3 regions of the Thauera butanivorans genome follow, and region 1 is predicted to be linked to each of the others. Evidence: predicted binding sites of a transcription regulator. Region 1 holds the regulator's gene; each other region holds the start of a gene.

The links. Region 1 encodes FNR, which switches genes on or off when oxygen is low (the NO sensors DNR and NnrR bind a similar motif). Its sites were predicted from a motif close to TTGANCTAGNTCAA; they were not measured.
Region 2: the regulator FNR is predicted to act here: its motif matches at 5,263-5,276, upstream of ACNQFN_RS19380 (cytochrome-c peroxidase).
Region 3: the regulator FNR is predicted to act here: its motif matches at 2,342-2,355, upstream of ACNQFN_RS10115 (DUF2249 domain-containing protein).

Annotation. Positions count from the first base shown of each region.
Region 1 covers NZ_CP183038.1:3,363,016-3,372,973, reverse strand. The annotation lists gene ACNQFN_RS16340 (PHA/PHB synthase family protein) at 1-495, shown strand, start outside; gene ACNQFN_RS16335 (Crp/Fnr family transcriptional regulator) at 505-1,188, opposite strand; gene ACNQFN_RS16330 (SirB2 family protein) at 1,291-1,680, shown strand; gene fnr (fumarate/nitrate reduction transcriptional regulator Fnr) at 1,740-2,486, opposite strand; gene hemN (oxygen-independent coproporphyrinogen III oxidase) at 2,633-4,024, shown strand; gene ACNQFN_RS16315 (sulfite exporter TauE/SafE family protein) at 4,154-4,864, shown strand; gene ppa (inorganic diphosphatase) at 4,971-5,498, shown strand; gene ACNQFN_RS16305 (sigma 54-interacting transcriptional regulator) at 5,676-7,343, opposite strand; gene ACNQFN_RS16300 (2Fe-2S iron-sulfur cluster-binding protein) at 7,594-7,914, shown strand; gene ACNQFN_RS16295 (phenol hydroxylase subunit) at 8,210-8,473, shown strand; gene ACNQFN_RS16290 (aromatic/alkene monooxygenase hydroxylase subunit beta) at 8,506-9,501, shown strand; gene ACNQFN_RS16285 (MmoB/DmpM family protein) at 9,513-9,782, shown strand; gene ACNQFN_RS16280 (aromatic/alkene/methane monooxygenase hydroxylase/oxygenase subunit alpha) at 9,809-9,958, shown strand, end outside.
Region 2 covers NZ_CP183038.1:3,990,606-4,000,563, reverse strand. The annotation lists gene ACNQFN_RS19400 (alpha-hydroxy acid oxidase) at 1-214, opposite strand, end outside; gene ACNQFN_RS19395 (efflux transporter outer membrane subunit) at 223-1,650, opposite strand; gene ACNQFN_RS19390 (MacB family efflux pump subunit) at 1,688-3,661, opposite strand; gene ACNQFN_RS19385 (efflux RND transporter periplasmic adaptor subunit) at 3,658-5,085, opposite strand; gene ACNQFN_RS19380 (cytochrome-c peroxidase) at 5,373-6,368, shown strand; gene ACNQFN_RS19375 (Fur family transcriptional regulator) at 6,494-6,910, shown strand; gene ACNQFN_RS19370 (ExbD/TolR family protein) at 6,990-7,418, opposite strand; gene ACNQFN_RS19365 (MotA/TolQ/ExbB proton channel family protein) at 7,419-8,186, opposite strand; gene ACNQFN_RS19360 (energy transducer TonB) at 8,191-8,946, opposite strand; gene bfr (bacterioferritin) at 9,105-9,584, opposite strand; gene ACNQFN_RS19350 ((2Fe-2S)-binding protein) at 9,581-9,820, opposite strand; gene ACNQFN_RS19345 (hemin uptake protein HemP) at 9,862-9,958, opposite strand, start outside.
Region 3 covers NZ_CP183038.1:2,100,283-2,110,240, forward strand. The annotation lists gene ACNQFN_RS10100 (TPM domain-containing protein) at 72-608, opposite strand; gene ACNQFN_RS10105 (TPM domain-containing protein) at 609-1,538, opposite strand; gene ACNQFN_RS10110 (LemA family protein) at 1,602-2,225, opposite strand; gene ACNQFN_RS10115 (DUF2249 domain-containing protein) at 2,453-2,776, shown strand; gene ppk2 (polyphosphate kinase 2) at 2,853-4,085, opposite strand; gene ACNQFN_RS10125 (alpha/beta hydrolase) at 4,241-5,185, shown strand; gene ACNQFN_RS10130 (HDOD domain-containing protein) at 5,251-6,111, opposite strand; gene ACNQFN_RS10135 (SLC13 family permease) at 6,332-8,179, shown strand; gene ACNQFN_RS10140 (DODA-type extradiol aromatic ring-opening family dioxygenase) at 8,176-8,979, opposite strand; gene tadA (tRNA adenosine(34) deaminase TadA) at 9,191-9,655, shown strand; gene ACNQFN_RS10150 (L,D-transpeptidase) at 9,656-9,958, shown strand, end outside.

The sequences.
Region 1 (9,958 bases):
AACATGGATTCCACGCGCATGCCGTATGCGATGCATGCCTGGTATCTGCGCGAGCTCTACCTGCACAACCGGCTGATCCAGCCCAACGCCCTCGAAGTCGCCGGCGAAAAGCTCGACCTGTCGCTGATCCGCCAGCCCATGTACGCAGTCGCGGCCGAGGATGACCACATCGCGCCCTGGCGCCAGACCTTCGCCATCAACAACCACGTGGTCGGCAGCCGGCGCTACGTGCTGTCGAGCTCGGGGCACATCCTCGGCATCCTGAATCCGATCGTTCATCCGCCGAAGCGGCGCTATTGGGTCGCGGATGCACGCCGTTCCGATACCGCCGATAGCTGGCACCAACGTGCCGAGCAGCACCAGGGCAGCTGGTGGGAGGACTGGATGCGCTGGCTCAAGCCGCGCGTCGGCCCGGAGGTCGAGGCGCGGCCGGTCGCGAACGACAGCTTCCCGGCGTTGTGCCCGGCACCGGGAAGCTACGTGCTGGAGTCCTGAGCCGCGTGCTCAGACCTGGTGGCGTGCCAGGCGGGCAGGATCGTGCAGCGTGATGTGCTTGCCGTGCACGCTGATCAGGCCGGACTCGCTGAGATCGTGGAAGATTCGCGACAGGGTTTCGGGCGTCAGGTTCAGGCGCGAGGCGATCACCTGCTTGCTGGTGGGCAGGTCGATCTCGCAGGGCGAGTCGCTGTCGGCGACCTGCAGCAGATAGCCGATCACGCGCTGGATGCTCGAGCGCAGCGAGTAGGTCTCGACGTCCTGGATCAGGCCGTGCAGGCGGATCGACATGCCGGCGAGCAGCTTGTGGGCGAAGGAGGGGTCCTGGTCGATCAGTTCGCTGACCACGGCCTGGCCGACGTGGATCAGCGCCGTTTCCGTCAGCGCCTCGGCGAACACCGGGTAGGGCTTGTTCATGAACATCACCGCTTCGCCGAAACTCTGCATCGGGCCGATGATCTCGACGACCTTTTCCGTGCCCTGCGGCGAGGAGAAGGCGAGCTTGACCTGGCCCGAGACGACGAAGTAAAAGCCATGCGGCTGGTCGCCGCGCTGGAACAGGACTTCGCCGCGGGCGATGTGGCGGTCGCGGGTGTAGCGGGCGATGCGCTCGATGTCGGCTGCGGACAGTTCGCTGAAAAGCGGAATGCGCTTGAGCAGCGCGGGGATGTCTATTGGTGGGGTGCTGGCCATGTGCGGGCGCTCCTGATGGGAAGCCGTCTCGTTTGTCGGCCTCCATTCTAATTGAGGGCAGGGGCTGCGGCGGCCGTGCTGCCCCTGGAAAAAAGGAAGAACATGTATTTCGCCATCAAGCATCTTCACGTCACCTGCGTGGCGCTCAGCATCCTGGGCTTCCTGCTGCGAGGCTACTGGATGATCAGCGGTAGCCCCTTGCTGAAGAGCCTGCCGGCGCGGGTGCTGCCCCACGTCGTCGATAGCGTCCTGCTGATCACGGCGATCGTGCTGGCGGTGATGATCCAGCAGTATCCGTTCCAGGCTGATTGGGTGACGGCCAAGGTCATCGGGCTGGTCGCCTACGTCGCGCTCGGCACCGTCGCCCTCAAGCGCGGCAAGACGCGCTCGCAGCGGCTGTTCGCGTTTGCCGCCGCGCTCGCGGTGTATGCGTGGATCGTGTCGGTGGCGCTGAGCAAGAACGCTGCGGGCTATCTGGCTGCCGTCGTCTGACGGGACGGTCGAGGCAGCGAGACGGGAAGGGGGCAAAGGCAGGCCGGAAGCAGGCGCTCTCAGCGCCCGCAGCCGGCCGTCTGATGCTGGACCAGCTTGCGCAGCCTGGTCGTGTCGAGCAGGCGGATGTGCTTCTGCTGCACGGCGATCAGGCCTTCTTCCTGGAAGCGGGAAAAGGCGCGCGACACGGTCTCGAGCTTGAGGCCGAGATAGGAGCCGATTTCCTCGCGCGTCATGCGCAGGTGGAATTCGGCCGCCGAGAAACCGCGTGCGGTGAAGCGCTGCGACATGTTGAGCAGGAAGGCCGCCAGCCGCTCCTCGGCGCGCATCGAGCCGAGCAGCATCATCACGCCGTGGTCGCGCACGATCTCGCGGCTCATGACCTTGTGGAACTGATGCTGCAGGCCTTCGACCTCGTGCGACAGCTGCTCGAGCTTGGCGTAGGGGATCACGCACACTTCGCTGTCTTCCAGCGCCACCGCGTTGCAGCTGTGGCTTTCGGTGCTGATGCCGTCCAGGCCGAGGATTTCGCCCGTCATCTGGAAGCCGGTCACCTGGTCGCGGCCGTCCTCGAGCAGCACGTCGGTCTTGAACGAGCCGGCGCGAATGGCGTAGATTGCCTCGAAAGGATCGCCCGCACGGTACAGGCTCTGCTGGCGCTTGACCTTGCGGCGCCCGCCGACCAGTTCGTCGAGCTGGTGCAATTCGCTGTCGGACATGCCGAAGGGCAGACACAGCTCCACGAGATTGCATTGCGAACAGGCGGTCTTCAACCCGTTCATGGTCACTGGCACGCTTGCCCTCATCTGCACGATAATTCCGTTCCCTTCAGACACTGTCCCGGGCGCCCTCACCAGTCCATCGACCCCGGGCTGTTCCTGCCCGTTGATCCACGTCAACCAAAATATTGTGGTGTTCTGCCATTGTTCGGCACACACTCAAGCTTCAGATCATGACCGACCAGAACGAACTCATCTTCGATCCGCAGCTCATCCGCCGATTCGACATCAACGGTCCGCGGTACACGTCCTATCCCACTGCGGATCGCTTCGTCGAGGCATTCAACGCTGATGCCCTCAAGGATTGGCTTGCCAAGCGAGCCATCGGCGGCGTCAGCAAACCTCTCTCATTATACTTCCACATCCCGTTCTGTAACACGATCTGCTACTACTGCGCCTGCAACAAGATCATCACCAAGGATCACGGGCGCTCGGCCAAGTACCTGAAATACCTGGCCAAGGAGATCGAGATGCAGGCCGCCTGTCTGGAGGGCGGCCACCAGGTGACGCAACTGCACCTGGGCGGCGGCACGCCCACCTTCCTGTCGCACGACGAAATGCGGCAGCTGATGGCTTCGGTGCGCGAGCATTTCACGCTGGTGCCGAATGGCGAATATTCCATCGAGGTCGACCCGCGCAAGGTGGATTTCGACACCGTCGCGCTGCTGGCCGAACTCGGCTTCAACCGCATGAGCGTCGGCGTGCAGGACTTCGCCGAAGACGTCCAGCGGGCAGTCAACCGCATCCAGAGCTTCGAGGAAACCAAGCTCGTCATCGATGCCGCGCGCGCCAACGGCTTCAAGTCGGTGAGCATGGACCTGATCTACGGCCTGCCCAGGCAGAACGTCATCAGCTTCAACCGCACGCTCGAACAGGTGCTGGAGATCTCGCCCGACCGCGTCTCGCTCTACAGCTATGCGCACCTGCCGGGCCTGTTCAAGCCGCAGCGCCGCATCTCGCAGGACGACATGCCCACCGCCGACACCAAGCTGCAGTTGCTGCAGCTCGGCATCCGCCGCCTGACCGAAGCGGGCTACGTCTATATCGGCATGGACCACTTCGCCAAGCCCGACGACGAACTGACCGTCGCCCAGCGCCAGGGCCGGCTGCACCGCAACTTCCAGGGCTACTCGACCCAGGCCGAATGCGACCTGCTGGCCTTCGGCGTGTCGGCGATCGGCAAGATCGGCCCGGTGTATGCGCAGAACGTCAAGACGCTCGACGACTACTACGATGCCCTCGACCGCGACGAACTGCCGGTGCTGCGCGGCATCGAGCTGAACGCGGACGACCTGCTGCGGCGCTCGATCATCCAGGCGCTGATGTGCCACTTCGAGCTGTCGATGCAGTCGATCGAGATCGCCCACCTGATCGATTTCCGCGAGTATTTCGCCAGCGAGCTCGCCGATCTGCAGGAGATGCAGAAGGCCGGCCTGGTCAGGATCGACGGCGACTGGATCAGCGTCGAGCCAGCCGGCCGCCTGCTGGTGCGCGGCATCGCCATGGTGTTCGACCGCTACCTGCGTGCAGACCGCGAACGCGCGCGCTACTCGCGCGTGATCTGAGCGACGGGCAGGGGGGGCTCTGCCTGACGGGCGAGCCCGCCTGCGGCACCGCGCCGCAGCAGCGTGCGTGCCGGGGGCGTAGAATAGGCAGCTTTTCTCCCTGGCCCTCTTACCGGTCCTGTTTCGACCATGCCCGAAACCGGCTACTTCGCCGTCTTCCTGATCGGCCTGCTCGGCGGCACGCACTGCGTGTCGATGTGCGGCGGCATCGTCGGCGCGCTCACCGCCCAGGTGCAGCTGCCCGGCCGCAGGCCGCAATGGCCGCTGCACCTGGCCTACAGCGTAGGCCGCATCACCACCTACACCGCGCTGGGCGGCGTGGTGGGCGCGCTGGGTTCGGTCGGCATGCTGTACGACGGCATGCTGCCGGTGCAGATGGGCCTGTACGTGCTCGCCAACCTGATGCTGATCGCGCTCGGCCTCTATCTCACCGGCTTCACCCGCCTGCTGGTGCCGGTCGAGCGTGCCGGCCACGTGCTGTGGCGCCGCATCCAGCCCGCGACACGGCATTTCCTGCCGGCGCGCTCGGTCAAGCAGGCGCTGCCGCTGGGCCTGCTGTGGGGTTTCATCCCCTGTGGCCTGACCTATTCCATCCTGGCGACTGCGCTCGTCACCGGCTCCGGCGTGCGCGGTGCGGGGCTGATGCTCGCCTTCGGCCTCGGAACGCTGCCCAACCTGCTGCTGGCCGGCATGCTGTTCAAGCGTTTCCGTGATTTCACCCGCAATTCCAAGGTGCGTTTCGCCTCCGGCCTACTGGTGCTGGGCTTCGGCGTGTTCGGCCTGATCCACGCGCCCACGCTGGGCGGCGCGCTGTGGGAGGGCGTGGTCTGCCTGACCTGATGCCCCGGCTTTCGTGTTGCCGGAGCGGCTTCGAAGGCGATGATGCAGTGCAAGACAAGCGGATTTCCCCCTATAATCCGCGCACAATTTTCCACGGGAGGGAATCATGGGTTTCGATCTGGTCAGCGCCGGCAAGGACGTGCCGAACGACATCAACGTCATCATCGAGATCTCCGCGCAGGGCGATCCGATCAAGTTCGAAGTAGACAAGGACAGCGGCGCCGTCTTCGTCGACCGCTTCATGGGCACGTCGATGCGTTATCCGCTGAACTACGGCTACGTGCCGCACACCATTGCCGGCGACGGCGATCCGGTGGACGTGCTGGTCGTGACCCCCTTCCCGCTGGCTCCCGGTGTCGTCATCCGCTGCCGTCCGGTCGGCGTGCTGAAGATGGAAGACGAAAGCGGCGTCGATGCCAAGGTCGTGGCCGTGCCGGTGTCCAAGCTGACCCCGCTGTACGACAAGGTCCAGACCACCGACGACCTGCCCGAGCTGCTGATGAAGCAGACCGTGCATTTCTTCGAGCACTACAAGGATCTGGAACCCGGCAAGTGGGTCAAGGTCGTGGGCTGGGGTTCCGTCGAAGAGGCGAAGAAGGAAATCGTCGACGGCCTGGCTGCCGCCAAGAAGTAAGCCGCCCTGTAGTTTCCGGAATACCGGAAACGCCCCTGCGCTCGCCATTGCATGGCAGCAAGCGCAGGGGCGTTTTTCCGTTCAGGCCGGCTCGGTGGCATGGCACGCGAGCAGCCGGCCGACCCGTGATCGATGTCCGGCCTGCCGGGCAAGGGCCCGGGATTCCAGCGCCGTGCCTTAGCCGGCCTGCTTCTTGATCCGATAGTTGAGCTGTGGCCGCGTCATGCCAAGCAGACGGGCGGCGGCGGCCAGATTGCCATTGGCCTGGTCCACTGCGCGATTCAGCAGGTTTTGCTCGAATGCTTCCAGCGAAACGCCGGATGCCAGTACGGCTGCGACCAGATCCTGGGGCGGCCGGTGCGCCGCCTCGAGTTCGCCCCGGGCGCTGAGTGCATGCTCCTGGCTGTCATCGGGCAGGGCGCCGATGAACAGGTGTTCGATTTCGATCAGGCCATTCTGCGGGGCCAGAATGGCTCCGCGTTCGAGGACATTCTCCAGTTCGCGGACGTTGCCGGGCCAGGAGTGCAGCTTCAGCGCGTGCATGGCCTTGTCGCTGATCCCGGCGATGCGCTTGCCGTGCAGCGTCTCGAAGCGGCGGACCAGGGCATCGACGAGGGCCGGAATGTCGCCGGGGCGCTCGCGCAGCGGCGGAATCGTCACCGGATAGACGTTGAGGCGATAGTACAGGTCGCGCCGGAACGTGCCGGCACTGACGGCCTTCTGCAGATCGACATTGGTGGCGGCGACCAGCCGGACGTTGATCTTGCGCGTGCGCTCGTCGCCGAGCCGCTCGATTTCGCCTTCCTGAAGCACGCGCAGCAGCTTTGCCTGCGCGGGGAGGGGCAATTCACCCACTTCGTCGAGAAAGAGCGTGCCGCCATGAGCCCGTTCGAACTTGCCCGCGCGCGAGGCGTGAGCGCCCGTGAAGGCGCCGCGCTCCACGCCGAACAGCTCCGATTCGATCAGTTCGTCGGGCAGGGCTGCGCAATTGACCGCGACGAAGGGGGCATCCTTGCGTGCGCTCATCTCGTGCAGCGTTCTCGCGAAGCGTTCCTTGCCGACGCCGGTTTCACCGAGCAGCAGGACCGAGACGCTGGTCGAGGCAGCGCGGCTGATCAGGTCGTAGGCATGGAGAAAGGATGAACTGCTGCCGATGAGATCGGGTGTCTTGCGCGGGCAGGCGATCGTGTGGCGCATCGCCTCGATTTCCTCGCGCAGTTCGAGCAGGCGTCCGACGATCGAATCGGCTTCGAAATAAGGCCTGAGCTCGTCGGCATCGGGCCATTCCTCGGCGGGTTTGCCGACGATCCTGCAGTTTTCGCAGCCCGTCGCTGCACATTGGGTTTCCTTGAACAGGATGAAGCGCCCCATGAAGGCGCTGGTATAGCCCGAGGCGTAGCCGATCATCATCCAGCACACGGGTTGATCCACTTCCCCGAAGGCCTGGGCGTGGGCCTCGGCTTCCCAGGCATCGTGCCACAGAAATTCAGCGTAGAAAGTGTTGCCCTGCATGTCGAATTCCAGGCGCACCGGTTCGACGCGCGCACATCCTTCGAGCATGTGCAGTTGCGGCCTGACGACGAATGCATCGGCGGGATCGCGTGCCTGGCGCGTCTTGCGCGCAAGCTCCGCGTCGCGCATGCCGGAGGCGAAACCCATCCGTGTAAGGATGCGGCGTGCCTGCTGCTGGCCGACGGAGCCGATCAGTTCCTTGCGCAGTTCGGACATCGCGCCCACATGCAGCAGCAGCATGCGGTGCTCGCTCAGCCAGATATGCCCGTCTTCGGGCGCGAACCGGAGCAGGCTGCGCAGGTCTGCGCTCTCCGGGTATTGGATGGTGGTCACGGATCTCCTCCAGATTGGCGTCACCTCCGCTCTGCCGGCGGCTGGCTCTCCCGGACCCTCGGTACCGTCCGGACACCGGACGAAGCTTAAACGAGTGCTTGTGCCGGGGGGCAGGGAAAACACGATCATAGATAGAATCTCGAGAAAAATAAATGGATGGCATGATTCTTGTATCTGCCGCCATGAGCCGCCGGTCGTGCGGACGAATTGCCGATCGACGGCAAGCACATCGAAAGAGGAGACAGCCCGGATGAGACAGAGATTTGTGGTGGCGATCGAAGGTTGCGGCGAAAGACTCAGCTGCGCGGACAGCGACAACGTGTTGTGTGCCATGGAAGCCCTTGGCCGCAAGGGCATCCCGGTGGGCTGCCGGGGCGGCGGCTGCGGCGTGTGCAAGGTCAGGGTGATGCAGGGGCGCTACCACACGCGCCGCATGAGCCGTAGCTGCGTATCCGAAGCGGAAGAGGCCGCGGGTGTGGTACTGGCCTGCAAGCTTTTTCCCGACAGCGACCTGAGGATCGAGGTGGTCGGCAAGATGGCCAGGGCAGTGTGCGCCGGGGTGGCGAAATGACTGGATGAGTGCCTGAGCGGGCAGGCGGTGCGGCGGGCCGGAAGACGGATGTCTCCGGCCCGTCTTGCTTTCCGGCCGGGATGCTGCATGGCAATAAATCGAATGAATCAAATGATCTATCAAATCAATGAATTGATCATTTGGTGAAGCGCCAGGCAATGGGCGAAGCACGAAGAAATATCGAGATAAACAGTAATCAACATGAAATCTCACGATTTTGCGAGATTGGCACGGAAGTTGTTAATGATGGCTCTGTCGCGATCCCGCATTGATCAAACCGGAGGAGGGGAAGGATATGAAGGATGCCGAGCCTGCGATCGACATCGGCCGGAAGTTCGTGCGCCTCATCGAGCGCAGGCCGGATGGATTCGTCGAGTTCGAGTTCGCCGTCGGCGATCCCGGGCTCTACGCCGAGCTGCTGCTTCCGGCTGAAGCCTACGAATCGTTTTGCCGGGCCAACGACGTCGCTTTTCTGGCGCCCCGGGAAGGGGAATGCGCGGAAGAGGCCGAAGACTGGAACTGGAACCTGCACCAAGCCACGCATCAGCGCTTTCGCTGACTGCGGCCATACAAGCAAAAGGAGGAGCGTCCATGCAGATCGATCTGCGCACCGTGACCATCAAGCCCTTGCGGCACACGTTCGACAACATCGCCCGGCGCATCGGTGCGGACAAGCCGGCATCCCGCTACCAGGAAGGCACGCTGGACATGCAGCAGGAGGCGAACTACCACTATCGCCCGACCTGGGATCCCGATCACCTGATCTACGACCGTGACCGGAGCGCGATCAGGATGGCCGACTGGTACAGCTTCAAGGACCCGCGCCAGTTCTACTACGGTGCCTACACCATTGCCCGGGCCAAGCAGCAGGACACCGCCGAGGCCAATTTCGATTTCGTCGAGAACCGGGGCCTGGCCGCGACGCTGCCGGACGAAATCCGCGACACCGTGCTGGCGCTGCTGATTCCGCTGCGGCATGTGGCCTGGGGCGCCAACATGAACAATGCCGCCGTCTGTGCCTATGGCTACGGCACGGCTTTCACCCAGCCCTGCATCTACCACGCGATGGACCAGCTCGGCATCGCCCAGTACCTGACCCGCGTCGGCCTGCTGCTGGGCGACGTGGATTCGCTCGATGCCGCCAAGCAGGCGTGGATGGAGGACGACACCTGGCAAGGGCTGCGCCGCTACGTCGAGGACACCCTGGTGCTGCGCGACCCGTTCGAGCTGTTCGTGGCGCAGAACGTGGCGCTCGACGGCCTGCTGTATCCGCTGGTGTACGAAACGATCATCGACGACGTGCTCTCGGCCAAGGGCGGCACGCCGGTGGCGATGCTGACCCAGTTCATGACCGACTGGCATGCCGAGACCCGCAAATGGATCGACGCCACGGTCAAGACCGCCGCCGCCGAATCGGCCGGGAACAAGACCGTCCTCGCCGACTGGATCGTGCAGTGGCGCGACCGTGCGGCGGCGGCGCTGCTGCCCGTGTTGCGCATCGCCCTCGGCGAGCGTGCCGACGAACTGACCACCGAAATCGTCCAGCAATTCAACGCACGCATGGCCAAGGCCGGCGTGCCCCTCTGAGGAATTTCCCGATGTCCACCGTATTCATCGCGCTGCAGACCAACGAAGAGACCCGCCAGGTCATCGAGGCCATCGTGCAGGACAATCCCGATGCCGTCGTCAATGAGCAGCCCGCGATGGTGAAGATCGATGCCCAGGACAGGCTGGTCATCCGCCGCGAGACGATCGAGGAGCTGATCGGCCGCCCGTTCGACCTGCAGGAGCTGCAGGTCAATCTGATCACCATGACCGGCAACCTCGACCAGACCGACGACGAGATGGTCCTTTACTGGAACGCCTGAACCGGCACGCCAAGGAGACACGAACCATGGATATGCAAGTCGCCAAGAAGAAACTCGGCCTCAAGGAGCGCTACGCGGTGATGACCCGCGGCCTCGACTGGACGCCCTCCTACCAGAAGATGGAGGACATCTACCCCTACGTCGCCTACGAGGGGATCAAGATCCACGACTGGGAC
Region 2 (9,958 bases), 630 kb from region 1:
TGTGGCCGCCGCGCACGTCGGCCAGCACCCGCCCGTGCAGCGGGATGCGGTCGAAGGCGGCGCGGTTGTCGCGCAACGTGATCTCGTCGGCGGCGCCGCTGCCGATGTAGGCCCAGGCGTTGTCATCCACCCGGGCGCGGGCCTGGGCTGCGTAGTCGCCGACGGCGGCGATCTCCTGCGGAATGGCGCTCAGCTTGGGCAGCGGGGTGGGCATCGGTCGGTTCAGCCTGCGGTGTGGGCGGCAGCGGGCGTTTCCGGCATGTTCCAGCCGCCGCCCAGGACGCGATAGAGGTTAACCGCGTCCGTCAGCCTTGTCAGCCGCAATTGCGCCAGCTGGTCCTGCGCCGAGAACAGCGCGCGCTGTGCGTCCAGCACCGTCAGCAGGCCGTCGGCGCCTTCGCGGTAGCGCAGTTCGGCCAGGCGCAGGCTGCGCTGGGCTTCGGCGAGGATTTCGCGCTGGGCGCTTTCCTGGTTGGCGTCGCGGACGGCGTTGGCGAGCGCGTCCTCGACTTCCTTCAGCGCGGCCAGCACCGTCTGCCGGTGGGTTTCGACCAGTTCGCGCTGGCGCGAACGCTGGATGTCGACGTCGGCGGCGAGGCGGCCGCCGTCGAAGATGGTCTGCAGCAGCGAACCGGACAGCGACAGCACGCTGTTGTGGCCGGACAGCGACAGCAGCTCGGCGCTGGCGGCACTGGCGCCGGCCGACAGGCTGATGCTGGGCAGCAGCGCCGCGCGGGCGGCGGCCAGGTTGGCGGCGGCGGCGGCGAGCCGGGCTTCGCTGGAGGCGAGGTCGGGGCGGCGCAGCAGGAGCTCCGAAGGCAGCCCGGCGGCGACTTCCGGAACCTGCAGCTGTGCCAGCCGCTCGCCCTGGATGAAGCCGGCCTGCGGGCTGCGGCCGAGCAGGATGGCGAGTGCCGAGCGGGTCTGGCGCGCGGTGACTTCCAGCGGTTCGATGGCCTTACGCTGGTTCAGCACGGTGCTGCGCTGCTGGCTGAGCTCCAGCGCCGAGGCGGCGCCGTTGTCGTAGCGTGCCTGGACGACTTTCAGCACGCGTTCGGCGATCGCCAGGTTCTGGCGGGCGATGTCGATGCGCTCGTCGAGGGCGAGGGTCTGGAACCACAGGGTGGCGACGTTGGCCGCCATCGACAGCCGTGCGGCGTCGCGGTCGAAGCGGGTCGCGGCCAGGCTGGCGTGGCTGGCATCGCGGGTGGCGGCCAGCCGGCCCCACAGGTCGATCTCGTAGCGGGCGCTGAGGCCGGCGTTGGTCGACTGCGATTCCTTGCCTTCGGCGTTCTGCACGCCGCTGCCGCCGCTGAGCGACAGTGATGGCAGCAGCGAGGCGCCGGCCTGGCGCAGCGCCAGTTCGGCCTGGACCACGCGCTCGGCCTGGATCAGCAGGTCCGGGGCGGAGAGCATCGCCTCGGCGACCAGCGCGTCGAGCTGCGGCGAACCGAAGCGCTGCCACCAGGTGCTGGAAATGTCGGCCTGCGCGCTGGCGGGAAGCGCGGGTGCTTCGCTCCACGCGGCAGGCAGCTCGAGCTCGGGGCTGACGACCGGCTCGGTGATGGCGCAGCCGGCAAGCAGGATCAGCGCGGCGGCTGCCGCCAGGTGGCGGAGCCTGGAAGGGCGGGGCGAGTGGAGAACGGGCATGGGCGGGGATGGAATGTGGCGTGAAGTGGTGCTGTCCTCACTCGGAGGCCAGCGCGACGACCGGGTCCAGGCGGGCGGCCTTGCGTGCCGGCAGGTAGCCGAACACCAGGCCGGTGGCGAAGGCGCAGCCGAAGGCGAGCACGACCGGCAGCAGGGTGTATTTCACCTGGGTGCCGAAGAAGGCGATGATGGCCGCGGTGCCGAGCCCGGCGGCGACGCCGATGGCACCGCCGATGGCCGACACCACCAGCGCCTCGATCAGGAACTGCTGCAGGATGTTCTTCATGCGCGCGCCGGTCGCCATGCGGATGCCGATTTCGCGGGTGCGCTCGGTGACCGACACCAGCATGATGTTCATGACGCCGATGCCGCCCACCAGCAGCGAAATCGCCGCCACGGTGCCGAGCAGGATGGTGAGGGTGTTCTGCGTCGCCGACACGGTGTCGATGATCGAGGCCATGTTGCGGATCTGGAAATCCTCCCTGCCGTGGCGATTGAGCAGCAGCGCGTGGACCTCGTCCTGGGTGTCGTCGATCCGGCCGACGTCGGCCACCGCCACGGTGACGTTGCGCAGGAAGCGCTGGCCGGTGATGCGCAGGCTGGAGGTGGTGTAGGGCATGAAGATCACGTCGTCCTGATCCTGGCCGAAGGCGGTGGCGCCTTTGCCGGTCATGGTGCCGATGACCTGGAAGGGGATGTTGTTGACCACGACGTACTGGCCGACGGGATCGACATCGGCGAACAAGGCCTTGGCGACGGTCTGGCCGAGCACGGTGACGGTGGCGTAGCGGGAGACGTCGTCGGCGCTGAAGAAGGTGCCGGTGGCGACGGCCCAGTTGCGCGCGATGACGTAGTCTTCCGACGTGCCGTTGATCTGGGTGCGGTGGTCGTTGCCGCCGTAGCGCAGCGTGACGCTGCTCGACTGCTCGGGCACCGCGGCGCGGATGTTGGACAGGTCGCGGATGGCCGCCACGTCCTCGGGCACCAGCGTGGCGGTGGTGTCGCGGCCGCGCTGGTTGGGTGCGCCGGGGCGGATGGTCAGCAGGTCGGTGCCCATGGCGCTGATCTGGTCGACCACTTTCTGCTTGGCGCCGTCGCCGATGGCGAGCATGGCGATCACCGAGGCGACGCCGATGACGATGCCGAGCAGGGTCAGGATGGTGCGGAACAGGTTGGCGCGCAGCGCGCGCAGCGCGGTGCGGGTGGCTTCGACGATGTCGGCCAGCGACGAACTGCGGTCGCCCTGCGGGCTGAAGTCGGGTTCCGGGCCTTCGGGCAGGCGCGGGCCGGGATCGGCGACGACGTGGCCGTCGCGGATCTCGATGACGCGCTGGGCCTGTTCCGCCACTTCGCGGGCGTGGGTGATGAGGATGATGGTGTGGCCGTCGGCGGACAGCTGCCGCAGCAGCTTCATGACGTCTTCGCCGCTCTTGCTGTCGAGTGCGCCGGTCGGTTCGTCGGCGAGGATGATGCGGCCGCCGTTCATCAGTGCGCGGGCGATCGAGACGCGCTGCTGCTGGCCGCCGGAGAGCTGGTTGGGGCGGTGGTGGCCGCGTTCGGCGAGGCCGAGCGCGGCGAGCAGGGCGTCGGCGCGGGCGTGGCGTTCGGCCGGCGGCATGCCGGAGTAGATTGCCGGCACTTCGACGTTCTCGCGCGCGGTGGAGCCGCCGATCAGGTTGTAGCTCTGGAACACGAAACCGAAGGCTTCGCGCCGCAGGCGGGCGAGTTCGTCGCGGTCGAAGCCGGAGACGTCCTGGCCCATGAAGCGGTAGGTGCCGCTGGTGGGGCGGTCGAGGCAGCCGAGGATGTTCATCAGCGTCGATTTGCCCGAGCCGGAGGCGCCCATGATGGCGACGAACTCGCCCGGATGGATGACGAGATCGATGCCGTGCAGCACGCGCGTCTCGACCTCGCCATTGACGAAGGCCCGCGTGATGCCGGACAGCTCGATCAGCGGCTGGGCGGCTTCTGCCGCCCGGGTGCCGGCGGGGGCGAAGCTCTCGCGCTTCACAGCCGCGGCCCCGGGCCCATCATCGGCGGGCGGTTGCCGCCCGGCTGGCTCCCGCCCGCTGCCGCGGCGCCGGCCACGACCCGGTCGCCCTCTTCGAGGCCGGACAGCACCTGCGCGGCGACCCGGTTGGAGACGCCGATGGTGATGATGCGCTCCTCGATGCTGTTGTCGGGCCTGAGCACCCGTACCGTGGCCTGGCGTGGCGTACCGGCGGCGACCTGCCCGCCTTCGCGCGGGCCTCGGCCGGTGCGCCGGAAGGCCTCGCCGGCGGCGCCGGCTTCGGCGCCCGTCTGGGCGCGAGGCCCGCGGCCTTCGCCATCCGGCCTGCCGGGGCGGCCGGCGTCGCTGCCGTCCCCGCCGTCGGCGGCGGCCGTCCGCATGCGTGGTGCCGGGCGCTCGCCAGCGGCCGTGCCGGCCCCGGCGCCTTGCGGCTGCAGCGGGCGGATCTGGCTCAGCGCGCCCAGCGGCACCTGCAGCACGTCGCGCGCCTGGGCGACGATGAAATAGACCTGGGCGGTCATCTGCGTCATCAGTTCGCCGTTGTCGTTGGGCACGTCGAACAGCGCGTTGTACAGCACGACGTTGTTGGTGACGGTGGGCGTGGGTTCGATCTTGGCCAGCTTGCCGTACCAGCGCTTGCCCTGGCCGCCCAGCGTGGTGAAGTAGGCTTCCATGCCGGTGCGCAGCCGGCTGATGTCGGCCTCCGACACCTGGGTCTGCACCGTCATCGTGGTGAGGTCGGCCACCTGCAGGATGGTCGGCGCCGACTGGTTGGTGTTCAGGGTCTGGCCTTGGCGGGCGGAGATGGACACCACGGTGCCGTTCATCGGCGACAGGATGCTGGAGTACTGCAGGTTGGCTTCGTCGGCGCGCAGGCTGGATTCGTTCTGCTCGATCTGGGCGCGCAGCGCTTCGAGCGAGGCTTCGGCCGACTTGGCGTTGGCTTCGGCCGTCTGCAGGCTTTCCCGGGTGGTGGCGTCCTCGGCCATCAGCGCTTGCTGGCGGCGAAGCTGGATGCGGGCCAGCGCCAGCTTCGCCTCGCGGTCCTTGAGCGTGGCGCGCAGGTTGCGCAACTGGGCGCGCGAGGCGTCGACTTTCGACAGGTACACGGTGGAGTCGATCTCGCCGAGCAGGTCGCCCGCCTTCACCACCGAGCCGACTTCGACGTGGATCTTCTTCAACTGGCCGGAGACCTGGGCACCGACATCGACGTAGTCGCGTGGCTGCAGCGTGCCGGTGGCGGTGACGACGTCCTCGATGTCGCCGCGCTGCACGCTGGCGAACTGGTAGGCTGCGGCGCCGTTGCTGCCGGACAGGTGTGGCCAGGCCAGCCAGGTGCCGGCGCCGGCAAGGGCGAGCGCCAGCACGATGAGGCTGGTGCGCAGGGCGCGGTTCTTCTTCGGGCGGGAGGGTGGGGCGGTCATCGTTTGCGTCGTTCAGTGGTTCGGAATGGGGTGGGAATGGGGTGGGTTTGGCCCGGAATGGCGGTACTGCGACCGGCGGCCAGGATTGGACGCTGCCAAGCATAGTGACTGGCCTGTGTCGGCGTGTATCGAATTGCAGCCGCGGCGTGACAGGCGACCGTTGCAAGTGAATGTTTCTTGACGCCGGTCAATAAACGGTCCGGAAGAGCTGGGTCTAATGGCTTTGAAATTTAGACGCCGTCTAAAAATGGCGGCAGGACACTTTCAAGCGCACAAGGAGAATCAACATGAGAATCAAGGCAATCGCGGTCGCTTCCGCACTCGCCGTGGCCGGTTCCGCATGGGCCGCGACGGTCCGCGAAGAACCGATCCAGCCGATCGAGCCGGCCAAGGTCGTCAATCCGGCGATGGTCGAACTGGGCAAGAAGCTGTATTTCGATCCGCGCCTGTCGCGCTCGGGCTTCATTTCCTGTAATTCCTGCCACAACCTGTCGATGGGCGGCAGCGACAATCTGAAGACCTCGATCGGCGACAAGTGGCAGCAGGGCCCGATCAACTCGCCCACCGTGCTGAATTCCAGCCTGGCCGTGGCGCAGTTCTGGGACGGCCGTGCGGCCGACCTGAAGGAGCAGGCGGGCGGCCCGATCGCCAACCCGGGCGAAATGGCCTTCACCCACGATCTGGCGGTCGATACGCTGCGCTCGATTCCGGGCTATGTGTCCGAGTTCAAGTCGGTGTTCGGCTCCGCGGCGATCAACATCGACAAGATCACGCAGGCGATCGCGGCCTTCGAGGAAACCCTGGTGACGCCGAATTCGCCGTTCGACCAGTGGCTGAAGGGTGACGACAAGGCGCTGACCGACCGCGAGCTGGCCGGCTACGGCCTGTTCAAGGAAAGCGGCTGCGTGGCCTGCCACAACGGCCCGGCCGTGGGCGGCACCTCGTTCCAGAAGATGGGCCTGTTCGAGCCGTACAAGACCAACAACCCGGCCGAAGGCCGCGCCGCGGTCACCGGCAAGGACGAAGACCGCATGAACTTCAAGGTGCCGACGCTGCGCAACGTGGAACTGACCTATCCCTACTTCCACGACGGCGAAGCCGCGACGCTGGAAGAGGCGGTCGACATCATGGGTCGCCTGCAACTGGGCCGCAAGTACAGCGAGCAGGAGATCTCCGACATCGTCGCCTTCCTGAAGACGCTGACCGGCGACCAGCCGACCTTCGTGATGCCGCTGCTGCCGCCGTCGTCCAACGACACGCCGAAGCCGGATCCCTGGAAGTAAGGGGCGGCTTGATATGGCCCGGCCGTTCCGCTGCGGCGGAACGGCCGGGGTTTTTGCAGGGACGGCACCACGGTGCGTGGTGCCGTCCCGATGACAAGATCGAGGCCTGAGGCCCAGAGAGAGACATGAACGTTCACACCACCGAAGATGCGATCGCCTGCCTGCGCAGCGTCGGCGTTCCGATCACCCAGCAGCGCATCGAGATTGCGCGCGTGCTGTTCGCGCGCCCGGTCCATCTGTCCGCCGACCAGGTGCTGGAGCGGGTGCGCGTCAATGCGCCCGAGACTTCGCGTGCCACGGTCTACAATACGCTGCGCCTGTTCCGCGAGAAGAACTTGGTACGCGAACTGATCATCGATCCGGACCGGGTGGTGTTCGATTCGAACACCGACCCGCATTACCACCTGTACGACGTCGATACCGGTGAAGTGCGCGACGTCGCCGCCGATGAACTGAAGGTCGTCGGCGTGCCGCGCCTGCCCGAGGGCGTCGAGCTGGAGCACCTCGACGTGATCATCCGGGTGCGCAGCAAGCGCACCTGAGTGTGCCGGCGCCGGACGTGCGTCGGGCCGCATCGCGCGGCCCGGGTTTTCGTGCTGTCTTTGGGTGCCGCTCGGCCGCTCATTCGGCGGCTTCGCTTTCCGGCAGGGTGATGAAGCCCATCTTCTCGATGCCGGCCTCGCGCGCCTGTGACATGACTTCCGCCAACTTCTGGTAGCGCGTCTCGCGGTCCGCCCGCAGGTGCAGCTCGGGCTGGGGTTTCTGCTCGGCTGCCGCCTGCAGGCGCAGCGGCAGCGCAACGTCGTCGAGCGGTTCGTTGTTCCAGAACAGCTGGCCTTCGCCGTTGATCGCCAGCGACACGGTTTCGGGCTTTTCCTCGTTGGGTTGGCTCGACGCCTGGGGCAGGTCGATCTTGACCGAGTGCGTCAGCAGCGGTGCGGTGATCATGAACACGATCAGCAGCACCAGCATGACGTCGATCAGCGGGACCATGTTGATTTCGCTTTGCAGGGGACGGCTGTCCCCGTTGTTGAAGCCGCCGAATGCCATTTACGCTGCTCCGTTGGCCGGCGCGGCGCTCGCCGCCGGAGCCGTCGAGCGATCCTTGGCGGTATGGGCCACGCTCACCGGGGCGATGCGGGCGCCGGTCGAGAACCAGGCCTGCAGGTCGTGGGCGAAGGCATCGAGTTCGGACAGTTCGACGCGGTTGGCGCGGGTGACGGCGTTGTAGGCCAGCACTGCCGGGATTGCGACGAAGAGGCCGAAGGCGGTCATGATCAGCGCTTCGCCGACCGGACCGGCAACCTTGTCCAGCGTCGCCATGCCCGAGGCGCTGATGTTGACCAGCGCATGGTAGATGCCCCACACGGTGCCGAACAGGCCGACGAAAGGCGCGGTGGAGCCGATCGAGGCCAGCACGGTCATGCCCGACTCCAGGCCGGCGGTCGACAATGCGATCGATTTGCGCAGGGAACGGGTCAGGACTTCGTCGGCATCGAGCTTGCTGCCCAGCGTGTCGTTGCCGGCATGGCGGCGGATGTGCTGTGCTGCGGCCGCGCCCTGCTGGGCGAGGGCTTCGAAGGACGAATCGGGGGCCAGCTCGCTGAGCCGCTTCAGGCCGGCGTCGAGGTTCGGGGCAGCCCAGAAGGCTTCGATTGCGCCCACCTGGCGGCGGGCGCGCAACTGGCGCAGGCCGCGCACCAGAATCAGATACCAGCTCGCGATCGACATCAGCATCAGGATCACAGCGATGCCACGGATTACGAGGTCGGACTGCTCCCACAGATGAGCGATGCCGAAGGCTTGCGTTGCTTCCATTGTTTCAGTTTCCAGTAAGTTTGAAGACGATCGGTACCAGCACCCAGGCCTCGACCGGTGTGTCGCCGCGTTTGGCGGGCACGAAGCGCCAGCGGCTCACGGCCTGCTCGGCGGCGCGATCGAGGCGTTCGGAGCCCGAGCTGGTGCGCACTTCGATGCGGCTCGGCATGCCGTCGACCGAGACCAGCACGCGCAGCATGACCTGGCCTTCCTCGCGCAGCCGGCGCGACAGCGGCGGGTAAGACGGTTTCGGGTTGTTGAGGTAGTCGGCGTCGAAACGCGCGCCGGTGACCGGCCCGCCGGTGGGAGGGCCAGGCGGCGCCGGACTCACCGGCACGGCCGCGACTGGTGCGCTCGGTGCAGCGTCGGGGACTGCGGTGGTTTCGGGCGGACTGGGTTCGGGCGGTACTTCTTCCTGGGTCACCGCAGTGGGCGATTCCGTCACCTTGGGCACCGGTTTGGGCTTGGGCTTGGGTTTCGGCTTGGGTTTGGGAATTTCCTTCGGCGGCGGAGGCGGCTTGACCTCCGGTTTCACCGGCTCGGGCGGAGGCGGCGTCTCGACCGGCGCCGGGGCGGTCTGTTCGATGGCCGGCTCGGCGGGGATCAGCGCGACGGCGATGCTGGTGAGTTCGGGTACGTCGACGGGACGGTTCGCCAGGTGCGCGATGCCCGCCATGCCGGCCAGGTGGGCGATGACGACCAGGCTCGCCAGACCGATGCGCTGGACGCTGCTGCCGTATGAGACGTGGGGTGTGGCCAATGAGGATCCCGCCGGCGTATCAGCGGCTTCTTGTCGAAGCGTGAGCGGATCGGGAGGCGGGTAGAGTGGCAACGTGAGAGCTGGGGCAGCGGAAGTCATCAGTAGGAAAAAATGCGCCCCGCAGGGCGCATGACGTCAGGCGAATTCAGTCTTGGGGCTCAGGATGCCTGCGGCTCCATCTGCGATTGCAGGTAGTTCTGCAGACCCACGCTGTCGACCAGGCCGAGTTGGGTTTCCAGGTAGTCGATGTGTTCTTCTGTGTCGTCGAGGATGTGTTCGAACAGCTCGCGCGACACGTAGTCCTTACAGGACTCGCAGTACTGGATGGCTTCGATGAGGTTGGCACGGCCGCCGAGCTCGAGCGTGAGGTCGCCCTGCAGGCATTCGGGCACGTTCTCGCCGATCAGCAACTTGTCGAGGTTCTGCAGGTTGGGCAGGCCTTCGAGGAAAAGCACGCGCTCGATGAGCATGTCGGCGTGCTTCATTTCTTCGATGGATTCGTCGTACTCGTGCTTTCCGAGCCGGCCGAAGCCCCAATTCTTGTACATGCGGGCATGCAGGAAGTACTGGTTGATCGCGGTCAGTTCGATGGTGAGTTGACGGTTGAGGTACTGAATGACTTTCTTGTCGCCTTTCATACGGCCTCCAGGGCAAGCGGGAACATGGGCCGGGCGAACATGGGGGTGCTCGCTTCGGACGTACTGTTGTGTTCCGCCAGCGCCGAACGCAGACAATCGTGCGCGCAACGTGCACAGCGTCCGCATTCGGCCGTCACGCCCAGATCCCGGCGCAGATGGCGCAGGGTCGTTGCACCCTCGCGCACGGCGGCGACGATGTGGCGTTCGGTGACGGCGTTACACACACAGACGTACATATTCTAGCCTCGCTGCTCGATTCCGCCTGAAGGTCGGCGATTCATTTGGTGAGGATCAGCTTCCCGGAACGTGTTGCGCGCAGCACGTAATGCACGCCCAGATGCACGATGGTCACCGCGTTCCGTCCGGCAAGCAGT
Region 3 (9,958 bases), 1.3 Mb from region 1:
AAATGTTGCACTGCAGCAACAGATGCAAAATGATGTTTCGCGCGGAACGGGGCAGCGAAGCGGGGGAGGATTCAGCGCAGAACCGGGTGATCGGGGAGCGAGTTCTCCCTGGAGGCATGATCACCGCCTGCCGCCGGGAAGTGTCGCGCGAGCCGGGCGTGGACGCCCTCCAACGCGTGGGTGAGCCCTTCTTCCAGGCGTCCGGCGCGCAGACTCGTGCTGCATTCCTGGATCACGGCCTGCCAGTCCGTGTCCGGGACATGGCGCGCAAGCCCACGGTCGGCAAGGATTTCGAGGTGGTGCTCGGCGAGCGACAGGTAGATCAGCACACCGTTGTCGTGCTCGGTATCCCAGACTCGCTGCTTGCCGAAGGTGGTCAGGGCACGATCGCGCAGCACTTCGCCGATCGGTTCGCCATGCCGGACCGTTCGCCACAGGTAGCGCAGCGGCAGGCTGGCTTCGATGCACAGGCAGATCTGCCCGGTATGTGCGGATTCGCTTTCGGTGATGCGGGCCTCGAGCCGGGCGAGCGCATCGCCGCCGATGGCGCGCTGGGCGTCGTCGGCGTCCAGCCACAGGTGGCGAAGGAGTCGCGTGAGCCTGTTCATTCACCACCTCCCCGAGGCGCCGCCGCCGCCGAAGCTGCCGCCGCCGCCCGAGCCGAAGCCTCCGCCGAAACCGCCGCCCCGGCCGCGGCTGCCGCCACCCCAGATGATCGGCCCGCCGCCGCGGTGGAAGCCGCCGCCGCCCCGGCCCCCCCCGCCGATGCCGAGCACGATCACGAACACCAGCGCCGCGATGCCGCCAAGGATGCCGATCGCCAGGCTGCCGGTGAGCAGCTTGACGACGAAGCCGGTCACGCCGCCGGTCGCCACCGCGCCGAGCTTGCGGCCGAACATGCCGGTCAGGAACGAGCCTGCCAGCGGCACGGCGATGAACAGCAGGACGGCGAGATCTTCCAGCGCCGGCGCATCGTTGCCGCGTCCGGCGGGAGCGGGGAGGGGCAGGTCTTCGCCGCGAATCCGCGCCATCAGCCCGTCGACGCCGGCATCGATGCCGCTGGCGAAATCGCCCTGGCGGAAGGCGGGGGTGATCAGCCGGTCGATGATCTGATGGGCGGCGAGATCGGGTACCGCGCCTTCGAGCGCACGCGCGACTTCGATCCGCACGCGGCGATCGTTCCTGGCCACCACCAGCAGGATGCCGTCGCCGACCTCGCGGCGGCCGATCTTCCAGGTGTCGGCGACGCGCCAGGCATAGGCGGCGATGTCCTCCGGCGCCGTGGTGGGCACGAGCAGGACGACGATCTGGCTGCCGCGCTCGGCCTCGAAGCGGGCGAGCTTCTGTTCCAGCGCCTGTTGCTGCGCACTGTCGAGCGTTCCGCTGCGGTCGATGACACGGGCGGTGAGTTCCGGTACCGGCTGCAGTTGCTGCGCCTGAACGGCGCCAGGCCAGGCCAGGACCAGCAGGGCAAGAAGCAGCAGGTAGACAAGAGGCCGCCAGCCGGGCGCGGCAGGCCGGGCTGCCGGGAAGCGCATGGGCAGGCCGGGCTGCCGGGCGCCCGTTGTCATCGTTGCCTCGTCATGGTCGCCATCCGGCCGTCACTTGCTGCCTTGGCCGGAACTGCCGAAATCGACTGTCGGCGGGCTGGAGATTTCGGCTTCGTTGGCGACGCTGAAGCTGGCCTTGGGCGAATAGCTGAAGATCATCGCCGTCAGGTTGGTCGGGAAGCTGCGTGCCAGCACGTTGTACTGCTGCACGGCGTCGATGTACTTGTTGCGCGCGACGGTGACGCGGTTTTCCGTGCCTTCGAGCTGCACGCGCAAGTCCTGGAAGCCCTGGTTGGCTTTCAGGCTGGGGTAGTTCTCCGATACCGCGAGCAGCCGCGACAGGGCGCTGCCGAGCTGGCCCTGGGCCTGCTGGAAGCGTTCCATCGCCTGCGGGTCGTTCATCATCTCGGGCGTGACCTGGATGGCGGTGGCACGCGAACGCGCCTCGATGACGCGGCTGAGGGTTTCCTGCTCGAAGCTGGCTTCGCCCTTGACCGTCTCGACCAGGTTGGGAATCAGGTCGGCGCGGCGCTGGTACTGGTTCAGGACTTCGGCCCAGGCCGACTTGGTCTGTTCGTCCAGGCGCTGGAAATCGTTGTAGCCGCAGCCGCCCAGGGCGAGGCTGGCACTGAGGATCAGGATGGTGGGAGCGCGGCGGGTGAGTCGAGCGAGCATGGAAGAATCTCCTGGGGTGGCCCACTTCGGGCTTGTCTGATTTATCCGATGGAACTTTAGCAGGTCTGCTGCCAGGGAGTTACGGCTGCGGCGCATGGCGGATGCGGATCGATTTCTTGTTCTGCCTCAAGGTTTCCGGCCGGAGCTGTCCCTTAGCATTCGCGTCACTGCGTGACCGGCCGCAAGCGAAGCCAAAGTCCGGAATCCGAATCGAAGGAACCTCTGCCATGTTCGACAATGCCGTCCACCCTTTCGACGCCCGTGGCGTCGCCAAACGCTTTCGCCATGCCGCCATCTTCGGTGCCCTCGAGTCGTTGGAGGATGGTGAGACGATGCGCTTCGTGAACGACCACGACCCGCTGCCGCTGCTCAACCAGATCCAGCAGCGCTATGGCAACCAGGTGGCGATCGACTACGTCGCCCGCGAGCCGGGCAACATCGTGATCGATTTCCGCATCCAGCTCGGCGCGGCCGCCGAAGCTGCGCCGGCCGCTGTGGCGGGTGCGGGAAGCTGCGGCGGCGGCAACGGCTGCGGCTGCTCCGGCGGCTGAAACCGCGGCAGGCGCCATGCGGCGGGCGGGAGCGGGGAAACCCGTTCCCGCCCGCTTGCGTCCGGCAATCCGGCGCCTACAGCAACGGCACGCCTTCCTTCTCGCCGCGCTCGTACACCACGTTGGCGCGGCCGACCAGCAGCGGGTCGAGCGGCTTGATGAGGCTGATGTCCTTGTTGGCGTAAGGCATCTTGTGCAGCACGTAGCGCAGCGCGTTGAGGCGCGCGCGCTTCTTGCAGTCGGACTTCACCACCGTCCATGGCGCATCGGCGGTGTCGGTGTAGAAGAACATCGCTTCCTTGGCCTTGGTGTAGTCGTCCCACTTGTCGAGCGAGGCGAGGTCGATCGGCGACAGTTTCCACTGCTTCAGCGGATGGTTTTCGCGCTCCCTGAAGCGGCGGCGCTGCTCCTCGCGGCTGACCGAGAACCAGAACTTGATCAGGTGGATGCCGCTGCGCACCAGGTTGCGCTCGAACTCCGGCACCTGGCGCATGAACTCGTTGTACTCGTCGGGCGTACAGAAGCCCATCACGCGCTCGACGCCGGCGCGGTTGTACCACGAGCGGTCGAACAGCGCGATTTCACCCGCCGTGGGCAGGTGCTGGATGTAGCGCTGGAAGTACCACTGGCCACGCTCGGTTTCGGTCGGCTTTTCCAGTGCGACGACGTGCGCGCCGCGAGGGTTGAGGTGCTCCATGAAGCGCTTGATGGTGCCGCCCTTGCCGGCGGCGTCGCGGCCCTCGAACAGGATCACGACGCGCTGGCCGGTTTCCTTGACCCAGGCCTGCAGCTTCAGCAGCTCCACCTGGAGGCGGTACTTCTGCTTTTCGTAGGCCTTGCGCGACATCAGATTGCGGTAGGGATAGCCCCCGCTGCGCCAGTCCTCGGCAAGCTCGTCGTCGGGATGCAGGTCGCCATTGCCGAGCTTCGCATCGGTCTTCATCAGCGCGCGGCGCAGCATATGGACGTCGTCGGGCGAGGCGCCGGCGAGGATCGCTTCGAGTGCCTGCGCGGCTCTGGCGGGAGCGGCGCGGGTTTCGCGCTGCAGGATGTCGGTGAGCGCGACCAGCTTGGAATCCTGCGCGCCTGCCACGGCCTGGTCGACTTCGAAGTTCTCGATGCCTTCCGGGCTCAGATCCGGAGCGATGTCTCCGCTGCGGGTGCTGCGTTTCGCCCGGGATCCGGATGCCGATCGCGACTGCGGAGCGGATTTCGGCTTCGATTTCACTTTCGGTTCGGCCTGGAGTTGTGGCTGATCGCTGTCCGGGCCGGGGTCGCGGAAGGCTGCGTTGTCATGGTCTTTCGTCATGCGGCGATCTCCAGTGGATGATGAAGTATTTTACGCTTCGTTCGGCCAACACATGGCGTGCGGTAATGCGCGCATGTGCCGCTGAACGGAGCGAGCAGCTAGAATTGCGGCCCCGAATCCGCTGACGGCGCACTCGCCGCGCCATGTAGAACACCATGCCCCTGAGTCCCGAGGCCCGTTCCCTGCTCGACATGGCCTATCGTGTCGGCGCGCCGAAATTCCACGAGCTGTCGCCCGCCCAGGCCAGGCACTCCTTCCAGAAGCTGCAGTTCGCCTTCCGGCCGGAAGCGCCGGCCGTGGCGTCGACCACCGAAGTGCCGATGGCGCGTGCCGACGGCAGCGCCTTGCTGTCGCGGCTGTATCGCCCGCTGTCCAGCTCGCCGCGGGACGTGCTGCCGCTGCTGATCTATTTCCACGGCGGCGGCTGGTGCGTCGGCGACGTCGCGAGCTATGACGTGCTGTGCCGCCAATTCGCGAATGTCTCGGGCTGCGCGGTGCTGTCGGTCGAATACCGGCTGGCGCCCGAGCATCCTTTTCCGGCTGCGCTCGAAGATGCCGCGCTGGCTTTCGACTGGGCAGTGCAGCATGCCGGTCTGCTGGGTATCGATGCCGGGCGCATCGCCCTGGGAGGCGACAGCGCGGGCGGCAACCTCTCGATCGTCACCGCGCTGTCACTGCGCGACGCCGGGATCGGGCCGCGCTTCCTGCTGCTGATCTATCCATCCACCGAAATCCTCAGTAAACGGCTTTCGCGGCAGAACTATGGCGAAGGCTATTTTCTCGATTTCGGCACCTTGCAATGGTTCTTCGAGCACTATCTGCCCGATGGCAATACCGAGGACTGGCGTGCCTCGCCGATGCGCGCCGCCTCGCTTGCCGGGCTGCCGCCGGTGATGCTGATCGCGGCGGAGTTCGACCCCCTGGTCGACGACTGCGCCGCTTTCGCCGGCCGCCTGCGCGAGGAAGGCTGCGAGGTGGACTACCTGCAGGTGGATGGCATGGTCCACGGTTTCATCACGCTGGGGAAACTCTTTCCGCAAGCGAACGACGCGGTCCGGGCCGCGGCCGGCGCAGTCGCCGCCGCGCTGCGGGCCGGGTAAGAGAGCCTGCAGGGACAGGCTGGCGCGGAGGGGAGCCAGCCGGGAGCGATGGCGCTGGCGTGGCGTCAGCCGCTGACCGCTGCGAGCATGTCCTTGCGTGTCGCGTTTGCTGCTTCGATCATCGAATCGAGTTCGCGCAGGCCGTCGTTGCCCAGGCTGGCGTCGAGCAGTTCGGGTCTGCGCCGCATGCCGAGCAGGTCGGCGAAGGGATCGGGTGTCTGCGCCGCCAGCGTGGCCAGGAAAACGACATCGTCCAGCGTGCGCGGCGGCCACTCGGTCGGGCCCTCGGCATTCAGGTCCACCGCCTGGACGATGTCGCCCGGAAGCTCGAAGGCCTCGAGCACTGCGCGCTTGATCGGCTCGTCCCACAGCATGACGAATTCGGCGAAGCGTGCAGTGTCGTTCTCGAGCGCCGGGTAGTCCGCCGCCTTGGCCAGCAGGTAGAACTGGCCGATATTGACCATCAGCCCGGCCAGCAGTGCGGTGTCGGCGTTGCCCTGCGACAGGTGGCGCGAGAAGGCATAGGCCCACGAGGCGACGTCGATCGAATGCACCCACAGGCCCGAGGCGATCAGGCGCATCCGGGGCGAGCGATGGTCGCGCGCCAACTGGTCGGCGGCGACCGCGTAGGCAAGACAGCGCAGCGTGGACAGGCCGATGCGCGAGATTGCGCTGGCGACGCTGGTGATTTCCTTCTGGTAGGGGTTCAGCAGAAGGGAGTTCGCCATGCGCAGGACTTTCGCGCTGAGAAGGGGTTCGGCGCGTACCAGTTCGGCGATGTTCTCGAGCGAGGAGTTCGGATCGTCGGCGATCTTCTTGATGCGCAGGGAAAGGTCGAACACCGTGGGAAAGCTGAGGTTGCCCGCCTTCAATTCGTGGTCCATGTCGGCGGCAAAGGCCCTGATCTGTCGTTCGAATGCTTCCATCGCGTGGCTACCTGTTCTTGTCTGATGTGTGATACCGGGCTCAGGCTTCCGCCCGCCGTCCTGGCGGCTTTGCGGCGGGCATGAGCCTGCGTCGGGTTCGATTCTAGCCTGCATGGTGAGCCGGTGCGCGGCCCGTCGTGGTTCTCGCTTATGCTTCACGCCCGCGGAAAGGAGTTGCCATGCCCTGCCGTCCGCCGTTCCTGCCATTCGATCGATGACCATGAATCCTGAAATGCTGTGGGTGTTCGGGCTGCTCGCCCTGTGTGTCGGCTGCTTCGTCGCGAACCGGCCGCGCATGGACGTGGTGGCGGTGTGCGCCATGCTCGCCCTGGTGTTGAGTGGAACCCTGAGCGTGGGCGAGGCGCTGGCCGGCTTCAGCGAGCCGAGCGTGATCCTCATCGCGGCCTTCTTCGTCATCGGCGAGGGCCTGGTCCGCACCGGCGTGGCCTTCCGCGTCGGCGACTGGCTGGTCGAGTGCGCCGGCAGCAACGAGACCCGCCTGCTGGTGCTGCTGATGCTGGCGGTGGCGCTGCTCGGCTCGGTGATGAGCTCGACCGGCGTGGTGGCGATCTTCATCCCGGTCACGCTGAGCATCGCTGCGCGCATCGGCGCCGAGCCGCGGCGGCTGATGATGCCGCTGGCCTTCGCCGCACTGATGAGCGGGATGCTGACGCTGGTCGGCACGCCGCCCAACCTGGTGGTGAATGCGGAACTGAATCGTGTCGGCGAGGCCGGTTTCGGCTTCTTCGACTTCACGCCGATGGGGCTCGTGGTGCTCGGCATGGGCGTGGCCTACATGCTCCTCGTGCGCAACTGGCTGGGCGGGCCGGCATCGCCGCAGACCCAGGTGCGGAGCCGCCGCCGGCGCCTGCGCGAGCTTGCCGAGGACTATCGCCTGCTCGGCCGCACGCGCCGCATGATGGTGGCGAGCGGTTCACCGATGACCGGCCGCACGCTGGGGGAACTGCAGTTGCGGGCGCGCTACGGCGCCAACATCATCGCCATCGAGCGGATCCGCCAGTTCGGCCGGACGATGCTGACCACCGCGGCCAACCGGGAAATCCGCGCGGGCGACATCATCCTGGTCGATTTCGGCCGGGGCGAAGATGAGATCGTGCGTTTCGCCGATGAAATGAAGCTCCATGACAAGGCTTTCCGCGACGATTACTTCGCCGACCTGTCGCGCGAGCTTGGGCTCGCCGAAGTGCTGATTCCGCCCGGCTCGAATCTGATCGGCAAGTCCATTCTCGAACTGCGCATGCGCACCCGGCGGGGAATCAACGTCATGGGCCTGCGGCGCGGCGGCCAGTCGCTGGTCGACAGGCTGCTCGACGAAAAGCTGAAGATGGGCGACACCCTGCTGGTCGCCGGCACCTGGAAATCCATCCGCCTGCTGCACACCCTGGCGCACGACTTCCTCGTGCTGACGCTGCCGGCGGAGATCGACGAAGCCGCCCCCGCGGCGCGCAAGGCGCCGCACGCGCTGGCCTGCCTGGCGATCACCGTGGCCTTGATGATCAGCGGCGCAGTGCCCAACGTCATCGCGGCGCTGCTCGGCTGCGTGCTGATGGGCGCGCTGCGCTGCATCGACATGGACAGCGCCTACCGCAGCATCCACTGGCAGAGCCTGATCCTGATCGTCGGCATGCTGCCCTTCGCCACGGCGCTGCAGAAGACCGGCGGCATCGAGCTGCTCGTCGGCGGCATGCTGTCGCTGACCGGAGAAGCTTCGCCGCGGATGGTGATGGCGGCGCTGTTCGCCCTGACCGCGGTGGTCGGGCTGTTCGTGTCGAACACTGCGACCGCGGTATTGATGGCGCCGATCGGCATCGGGCTGGCCGCCCAGCTCGGCATGTCGCCTTATCCGTTCGCGATGACGGTCGCGCTGGCGGCCTCGGCGGCCTTCATGACCCCGGTGTCCTCGCCGGTCAATACGCTCGTGCTGGGGCCGGGCAACTACCGCTTCGGCGATTTCGTGCGCGTCGGCGTGCCGTTCACCGCGCTGGTGATGCTGGTCTGCATCGGCCTGCTGCCGCTGCTGTTTCCCTTCCAGCACGGCGGCGGCTAGGCATGGCCGCTGAATACGTAGCCGTCCATCGCCAGTGTTCCGTAGCGCACGTCGTCGCCGGCGATGCGCTGTGCCTGCCAGGCCTCGCCCGCGGCTCCCAGCGCGAACAGTAGCGGCAGCAGGTGCTCGTCGGTCGGATGAGCGTGTTCGGCATGGGGCGCGCGGGCGCGGTAGTCCAGCATCGCGGTGGCGTCGCCGCTGGCCAGCGTGGCGGCGATCCATTCGGCGAAGTCACGCACGTAATCGCGCACCGGCGCGGATTCGCGGCGAAGTTCGTACAGGTTGTGCGTCAGGCTGCCGGAACCGACGATCAGCGCCCCCTGTTCACGCAGCGGCGCCAGCGCGCGGCCGAGCTGCAGGTAATGCGCAGGGCCGAAATGCGGATGCAGCGAAACCTGCACGACCGGAATGTCGGCAGCCGGATACATGTGCATCAGCGGCACCCAGGCGCCATGGTCGAGCCCGCGCCGGGGATCGGCCTGGGCGGAGATGCCGGCGGCGGCGAAGGCGTCCAGCGCGCGCTGCGCCCAGGCAGGCGAGCCCGGAGCAGGGTAGGCCAGCTCATACAGCGGCTGAGGAAAGCCGCCGAAATCGTGGATCGTTTCCGGGTGCGAGCCGGATGTCACCGACAGGCGTGGCGCCATCCAGTGCGGCGAGGCGATGATGATGGCTTCGGGGCGTGGCAGGCGCGCGGCCAGCGCGTGCAGTTCGCTGCCGGCGATGCCGGGTTCGAGCGCGAACAGCGGGGAACCGTGCGAGACGAAGAGGCTGGGCAGCCCGGGAGCGGAGGACGGGGGCATGGCGTGTTGATGTCGCGCAGATGAGTGGAGTGGGGTGCAAATGGCGAGGCCGGCGGCCTTGATGGCACGGACCATCTTAAGCATGTGGCACGCCGGGATAAACAGCGTGATTGTTGATTGACTGTTCCATTTTCAGCGCCAGTCGCCAGCGGCTGGCGCCGGGGAAGGCGCCGTCCGCTAGAATCCACGGTATCGAAAGACAGGTATCCGGATGAACGACGAAGACTACATGCGTGCCGCGATGGACGAGGCCCGCCAGGCCGGCGCCTGCGGCGAAGTACCGGTCGGCGCGGTCGTGGTGCTGGACGGTGAGATCGTCGGGCGCGGTTTCAACCAGCCGATCGGCCGCCACGACCCCACCGCTCACGCCGAGATCATGGCCCTGCGCGACGCCGCCGCGCGGCTGGGCAACTACCGTCTGCCGGGCTGCGAGCTGTTCGTGACGCTGGAACCCTGCGCGATGTGCTCGGGGGCGATCATGCATGCGCGCATCGCGCGGGTGGTGTTCGGCGCCCGCGACCCCAAGACCGGCGTCGCCGGCAGCGTGCTCGACCTGTTCGCCGAGCCGCGCCTGAACCACCATGCCGCGATCGAAGGCGGCGTGCTCGGCGAAGACTGCGGGCGCATGCTGTCCGATTTCTTCGCCGCGCGCCGCAGCAGGACGCTGGTGGCCTGAATGCACGTCCGCATCGACATCGGCCGCCAGTGCCTGGCGCTTTTCGGCGACGACGGTGCCTGCATCCGCCGCTATCCGGTGTCGACCGCGCTGAACGGCGCCGGCGAGGAAACCGGTAGCCATCGCACGCCGCGCGGCCGCCACCGCATCCGCGCCCGCATCGGCGCCGGCGCGCCCTGTGGCGCGGTGTTCCGCGGCCGCCGGCCGACCGGCGAATGCTGGACGCCGGAATTCGCCGCCGCGCATCCGGGGCGCGACTGGATTCTCAGCCGCATCCTGTGGCTGTGCGGCGAGGAGCCGGGG